2 regions of the Pseudoalteromonas sp. JB197 genome follow, and region 1 is predicted to be linked to the other one. Evidence: predicted binding sites of a transcription regulator. Region 1 holds the regulator's gene; the other holds the start of a gene.

Region 1 (3,865 bases):
CGCGAAAAGGTAGGAACTATAGTAGAAATAATGCCAAAAGCCGGCAAAATCATTATGTATACTTCGGGGTGGCCAAAAAACCAAAATATGTGCTGAAACATCACCGGATCACCGCCACCAGCTGCATCAAAAAAGCTGGTTGCAAAGTATTTATCGGTGAGCACCATGGTCACTGCACCTGCGAGTACCGGCATAACCGCAATTAATAAAAATGCCGTTATCAGCCAAGTCCATACAAACATAGGGACCTTCATCCAAGTCATGCCTGGGGCACGCAAGTTAACTATGGTTACAATTACATTAATTGCCCCCATAATGGAGCTAATACCCATAATATGCACAGCAAATACAAACATGGCGGTATTGTCATTACTGTAGGTTGTGGACAGCGGCGCATAAAAAGTCCAACCAAACGCAGGACCGCCACCGGGCATTAATAGCGATGATAATAAAATTAAAAACGCGAATGGTAAAATCCAAAAACTCCAGTTATTCATTCGGGGTAAGGCCATATCAGGCGCGCCAATCATTAATGGCACCATCCAGTTAGCTAAGCCAGTAAAGGCCGGCATAACGGCACCAAATACCATAATCAACCCATGAACCGTGGTCATTTGATTAAAAAAGTGAGGATCGACTAATTGCAATCCTGGCTGAAATAACTCAGCGCGGATCACCATAGCCATAGCACCACCAATAAAAAACATAGTTAGCGAAAAAATTAAGTACAAGCTACCTATATCTTTATGATTTGTGGTATATAACCAACGCTTAAAGCCTTTAGCAGGATGATGAGCGTGGTGAGCTTCATTAATGTCAGGTTGTTCTACTATGCTACTCATTAGTTCGCCTCCCCATCGGCATCAAGTGCTGCCTGTATTTCACTTGGTTGAATTACATCACCGGTATCATTACCCCATGCATTACGCTTATAAGTAATTACCGCTGCTAATTGCTTTATAGAGAGCTGTTTAGCAAAGGCTTGCATGGCTGTGCCGGGGCTTCCGTGAATAACAATATCAATGTGGTCTTTTATATCGCCAAGCACTATCGGGCTGCCTTTAAGTGCAGGAAAAACGCCTGGCAAACCTAACCCTGTGGGCTGATGACATGCAGCACAATTGGCCATATACACTTGCTCACCCAAAGTCATTAATTCTTCTTTAGGGAGTGTTTGGTCAAGTAATGCAGCATCTGCTGCTGCTGCTTTTTGCTTTGCTTGTTTAGCATCTGCTAGCCAAACTTTAAAATCGGCCTCTGACTTAGCCTCTACTACCACTGGCATAAAGCCATGATCTTTACCGCATAGCTCAGCACACTGACCGCGATAAATACCGACTTCGTTTATGTTGGTCCACGTTTCGTTAATAAACCCCGGGTTTGCATCTTTTTTAATAGCAAAATCGGGCACCCACCAAGAATGAATAACATCGTCGGAGGTCATTAAAAAGCGTACTTTTTTATTGATCGGTAATACCAGAGGCTTATCTACCTCAAGTAAATAGTTGGGGTTTTTATCGGCTAGGTTAGCAATTTCATTTTGCGGTGTGGCAAGTATTGAGTAAAACTCAACATCTTCCCCCATATATTTGTAATGCCATTTCCATTGTGAACCAGTTACTTTAATAGTGATATCCGCTTTACTGGCATCTTCCATCGCTATTAATGTTTTAGTTGCGGGGACTGCCATTGCTATTAAAATAACAAATGGAATTGCTGTCCAGAGTATTTCTACTTTGGTACTTTCGTGAAATTGAGCAGCAACTGCTCCTTTAGATTTACGATGATGAATAAGTGCCCAAAACATAACGGCAAATACAATCACGCCTATTACACAGCATATTAAAAATATGGTCATGTGTAGTTGATAAACATTATTACTTATATCGGTTACGCCTTTGCGCATATTATATTGGCTATTTGCCAATGCTAACTGCGGAAAAACAAACAATATAAGCCACAAGGTAGAGCTCAATTTACCCATGTGACAGCTCCTTTAATACTGTTGCGAGTGCAAAACAAAAAGACATAAGCTTTAAATGCCAATTTGTTATTTTTTATTTTTGTATTGCTGCCGGATATATAAATATATTTTCTCAAAACTAAAGCTGTGAGTTATTGTTAGTCCAGCCTATTAACAATTAGTTAATAATTGAACAACTAGCAAGTTTTAGTTTGAAAAACAATCAAATAATATTAGGGGATTAGCGTAAATATGGGATTTATTTAATTTTGTTCTAAGCAGGAAGTGAGCAACAGCAAGGGTTACAAATAAAAAGACAGCGATAACGAGTATTAAATACTTAAATGATAAAAAACATAAACTTAATATAATTTTTTCATTGCAGCGGAATTTTCACAAAAAAAAGCAAAAAAAAGCGCACTAAAAAGTGCGCATTAATTATCTGAGCTATTAAATTATGCCGATATTTTACATAGCTATAACAGCTTAATTGTCACATCCAGTCAGCATTACGAATAACCCCAACAGCTAAGCCTTCAATATTAAAAGATTCCTTTTCAAGATCCACTTCTATCGACGAAAATTCTTTATTTTCAGCATGCAATAATACTTTTTTGCCTGCTTTTTCTAAGCGTTTTACCGTTACATCGTCATCAACGCGGGCAACAATAACTTGGCCATTTTCGGCAACTTGAGTGCGATGAACAGCCAGTAAATCACCATCCATAATACCAATATCTCGCATACTCATACCATTTACACGCAATAAAAAATCGGCAGCGGGTTTAAACATTAACGGGTCAATTTTACAATGGCTCTCAACATGTTGTTGCGCCAAAATAGGTTCGCCGGCAGCTACACGGCCTATTAACGGTAAACCAAGTTGTTCTGGTTCATCTTCTTCAATAAGTTGAATACCACGGCTAGCGCCTGGTTTCATTTTAATAGCGCCTTTTTTAGCCAGCGCTTTTAAATGCTCTTCTGCTGCATTAGCACTTTTAAAGCCTAATGTTTGTGCAATTTCTGCGCGTGTAGGAGGCATACCAGTGTCTTTAATAAACACTTTAATAAGTTCGAGTATTTGCGCTTGGCGGTTAGTTAATGGTCGCATACAACTGGTTTTCCATACAGTACATTTAACTGTGAGTATATACAGTTATCTGAAAATCGCAAATTTAAATTACTCCTCGCCTTTGCTGCCAAAGGTGGCATTGGTCTAAGCTTAAAATTACCAAGTAAATTACAGATAAAATTACGCAGATCACGATAGTGTTAGTTTTACGTTACATTAATTACATAACTACTAAGTTGTTGCTGTTATTAAAAATTAGTTAGCTATCGTTTTTGTAATGGGCCTTAACTTCATCAATGTGAATTAACGGAGAGTGTTATGAATATCACTGTAGCGGTAATAATTAACGGTCCTAAACGTAAAGTATGGGCGGCAATAACTGACATCGAAAACAGTGCCAATATGCTGTCACTTACCGCCGCCGAACCTAGCACCTGTTTAACCATGACTTTTTCTGATAGCTCTGAGTCTATTTGGGTAAAAATGCTCTCTGCAGTGATAGGGTTTTTTCTTAAAAGTTCGATGCGTAAAATGCTAAAAAAAGACCTCGATGAAATTAAGCACTATGTAGAAAGCAAAAAGTAGCACTGTATTACCATGCAGTAGCTGCACTAATTTGGCTATCATATCGCCATGAAAAATCGTATTATCGGTTATCGTTTTCAACCTTTAAAGGAGTAACAATGAGTATTTGGCATCAACCTATTACTTTAGCGTTTTGTAAGCAGTTAGACCAAGGCATAAATGGCCAAGGTACACTGATGAAAACCATGGGGATTGAAATAACTGAAATTGGTGATGATTACTTAGTTGCCACTATGCCAGCAATT
Region 2 (3,865 bases), 1.2 Mb from region 1:
CTTGGGCAAATTACTTCTTAGTTGCACCTAGGCTTCGTGTTTACACTGAAAAAGCGAATGATTCAATTACGATCCCGGATTATTTTGCAAATCGCTTTGCGGACAATAAGAATATATTACGTGTTATTTCAGCTATTGTTATTATTGTTTTCTTCACACTTTATACCTCATCTGGCGTGGTTGCTGGTGGTAAGTTATTTGAAAATTCATTTGGAATGAGCTATGAAGTTGGCCTTTATGTTACTACTGGCGTTGTAGTACTTTATACGCTTTTTGGTGGTTTTTTAGCGGTAAGTTTGACCGACTTTGTACAAGGTTGCATTATGCTTATAGCGCTATTAGTCGTACCAATAGTAACGTTTACTATGCTTGATCACCCAGTAATGGAAACGCTCGCTAATGCAAGCTATGACCTGTTACTTATCTCGCCAAAGGCCAGTGAAGTTCATTCTCTAAATATGCTAGATTGGTTTGCTGGTGGCTCTACCATCGCAATTATTTCTGCGTTAGCTTGGGGCTTTGGTTACTTTGGTCAGCCTCATATTATAGTACGCTTTATGTCGGTACGTTCAGTTAAAGATATTCCAGCAATGCGACGCATTGGTATGTCTTGGATGACATTATCTGCAATAGGCGCAGTACTAACTGGTTTATTTGGGGCAGCCTTCATACTAGAAAATGAAATGCCGATAAATGATAAAGAAACAATATTTTTAGTGCTATCTGAATTGGTTTTTCATCCATTGATTGCTGGCTTTTTATTAGCAGCTATTTTAGCGGCTGTAATGAGTACTATCTCTTCACAATTGCTAGTGTGTTCAAGCTCGTTAACTGAAGACTTTTATAAAATATACCTGCATCGCGAAGCCTCTCAAAAAGAGCTGGTTTTTGTTGGGCGTATTAGTGTGGCATTAGTTGCTATGTTTGCTATTTACTTAGCTTACGATAGAGATAGTTCTATTTTAGATTTAGTGAGTAATGCGTGGGCAGGCTTTGGCGCTGCATTTGGACCACTCGTATTGTTTAGCCTTTACTGGAGAAGAATGAACTTTGCTGGCGCCTTAGCAGGCATGTTAGTGGGGGCTTCAACAGTACTTATATGGATATACGCACCAATTACCATTAATGGTGGGAGTTTAAGTAGCGTTATTTATGAAATAGTCCCAGGCATTATTTTATCAAGTATTGCGATTGTATTAGTTAGCTTAATGACCAATGAGCCAGCTAAAGAAATTACAACCTTATTTGATGAAGTAGAACAAGAACTATAAAAAGTTATAAACAAAAAAAGGGAGTAACTTAGGTTACTCCCTTTTTTTATGCAAAATTTATTAACTCGCTTTTTTGTCGCTACCTTCTTCTATGGGGGCAACATTATCTGCTTTTTTGCCTGTTACAGCAGCTTTAGGGGCTATAGGCTCTTTGCCACCTTTTAATATTGTCATGAAGTCATCTTTACTTTTTGCCATTTCTAAAGCGAGTGACTCTACTTGTTGCTCACTTAATGGTACATCAACTTTTTCTAGCAAAATTTCAAGCGACTCTGCAATATCGAGCATTTTATCATAGGCATCAGCTTCTTTTTTGGTAGTAAACGTCATGCGCTCGACTCCGTTTCGTTCTACAACATATTTAACAACAACAGCCATGATTTCTCCTGCTTACTTGCGTGGCATATAGTATATATAAACCATTAGATTACTGTTTTTATGTACAGTACAAGTTTGTGCCTAAATTTGCAAGCCCCCTAATTAATATTAAGTGATAATAGTTGACAACAATGATTAACTTTACTTTATTTAACTTAATCACTTTTGTGTGCCGTTGCAGTTAAGGATCTCACAGGGAGTGAATGTTAGGTTTAAGTATTTAATAAAGTGCAGGTGTAAAAAGCCTTTTGCATTATGACTTAAACATATAAACAACAAAGTAAATGTTCATGTATGAACAAAAAAGGAAGAAAGATGAAAAAACTAAAATATAGTATTTTAGCTGCAGCTTTTTGTATGTTGCCAGTAACCCTTACCTACGCAAATGTTGATACCTCAGCAATAACTCAGCAAGTAAAACAGGCGGCTTTAAATATTAATACTGCTGATGTTAGCCAGCTATCTAAGCTCCCTGGTATTGGTAAGAAAAAAGCACAAGCTATTATAGATTATCGCGAAGCAAAGGGTAACTTTACATCGTTAGAGGATTTGAAAATGGTAAAAGGTATAGGCAAAAAATTAGCTGCAAAGCTCGAAGGTAAGGTTTCGTTTTAAGTTAAAATGGGCGCGTTAAGCGCCCTTAGTATATTGGGTTAATGCTTCACTTAAATGCTTTTTAGCAAAGTTAATTTCAATTGGAGTCGTTAATAGTGGGTAACACAACCCACCGAGTAGTAAAAAGGGGATGAGTAACCAGCCTTCAAATACGGCAAATATTAAAAACAGTGGGCTGAGTAATAATAATTTTATAATACGTAGTAGTACTTTATTAACAGGTGAAAGCATACTTAAAGAAATAGCTATAACAACTTGTCTGTCACGTATTTTTAAATGCTTTAGTGCATCAATTTGGCTTGAAAAGAACACAAACATTACAGCGACCTTTTAGTCATTAAGCGACTCATTACCAGTAAAAATAAAGTGGCTGCAAACAGCGCAAATATTATTTCCATCCACGCTGGCATGCTTAATCCCGCAAATTGCCAGTCAATATTCCCGCAATCACCAGTGGCTGCAAAAAAGCTTGGGATCCACTCATGTAGTGGCATAAAAGCAGGAAAGTTAGGTTCAAACTCACAACTAAATGCAAAAGGATCAGTGGTTGTTTGCATTTCGATATGCTCGCGGGCAATTATTAATCCCCAAACACTAGAAACAGCCCATACGCTATAGGCGAGCAGGCGAACCCCTTTATGCTCAGGATTACTTGTACCAATAATACCTGCAATAAGTAAACCTAATACGGCAGTACGCTGATATATGCACATGATACATGGCGCCAATCCCATTTTATATTGAAAAAACAGTGCTGTTATTTCAAGCAGAAAAACAATACCACTAAACAAAAGCCAAGGAGTACGTTGGGTGGGTAATTGTGCAAGCCAGTTCATAATAAATCCGTATTTAAATAAGACGTTAGATTATGACGTAGGATAAAGTTAGGGGCAAGCAAAACGACTTAAAGCCTACCCACATGCATTTATGATGATTAAAGTTAAGGTTATAATTCTAAAAGCCAATAAAAATCCAATAATGTGAATAAAGAGGTAGCCCTTTAAACGAGTAAAGTATGTGTGTGAGGTGACTTTACGTAATAAGTTTACAAGGCAAGGCGCGAACTTAAAGTAAATAACTACTTAAAATGTATCTAAGGTGAATATATAAGTGCTTGCGACAAGTGTTAGTAAAAAATATAAAGCATTTTATAGACAAAAATATTTTAATCGCATACTGGCAGTAATATGGCGTACTTTACTTGTTACTTGAGCGTCGTCTGGTACAATCAGTCGGTTAATCGTATGTAGTAGTGTGAATTAATTCGAGTGGGAATTGGATGAGAATTTTTAAAGCGAAAAGCCCAGCAGGATTTGCTGAAGAATACATAGTAGAGTCTATCTGGAATGGCGATTTTCCTCCTGGATCTATTCTACCTGCTGAGCGTGAACTCTCAGAGTTAATAGGTGTTACCCGAACGACGTTACGTGAAGTATTACAGCGATTGGCTCGAGATGGCTGGTTAACTATTAAACATGGTAAGCCAACAAAAGTGAATAACTTTTGGGAAACGTCAGGACTAAATATTCTTGAAACGTTAGCACGTCTTGATGAAGATAAAATGCCAGAGTTAACCGACCAGTTACTCTCTGCACGCACTA

The links. Region 1 encodes LexA, which represses DNA repair genes until DNA is damaged. Its sites were predicted from a motif close to TACTGTATNNNNATACAGTA; they were not measured.
Region 2: the regulator LexA is predicted to act here: its motif matches at 1,700-1,719, upstream of CIK86_RS09035 (YebG family protein).

The regions. Positions count from the first base shown of each region.
Region 1 covers NZ_NRGZ01000001.1:3,088,604-3,092,468, reverse strand. Annotated here, with positions in the region: gene ctaD (cytochrome c oxidase subunit I) at 1-842, opposite strand, end outside; gene coxB (cytochrome c oxidase subunit II) at 842-1,984, opposite strand; gene lexA (transcriptional repressor LexA) at 2,457-3,074, opposite strand; gene CIK86_RS14425 (hypothetical protein) at 3,354-3,620, shown strand; gene CIK86_RS14420 (hotdog fold thioesterase) at 3,719-3,865, shown strand, end outside.
Region 2 covers NZ_NRGZ01000001.1:1,906,827-1,910,691, reverse strand. Annotated here, with positions in the region: gene putP (sodium/proline symporter PutP) at 1-1,271, shown strand, start outside; gene CIK86_RS09035 (YebG family protein) at 1,332-1,649, opposite strand; gene CIK86_RS09030 (helix-hairpin-helix domain-containing protein) at 1,965-2,264, shown strand; gene CIK86_RS09025 (DUF6170 family protein) at 2,280-2,582, opposite strand; gene dsbB (disulfide bond formation protein DsbB) at 2,582-3,100, opposite strand; gene fadR (fatty acid metabolism transcriptional regulator FadR) at 3,544-3,865, shown strand, end outside.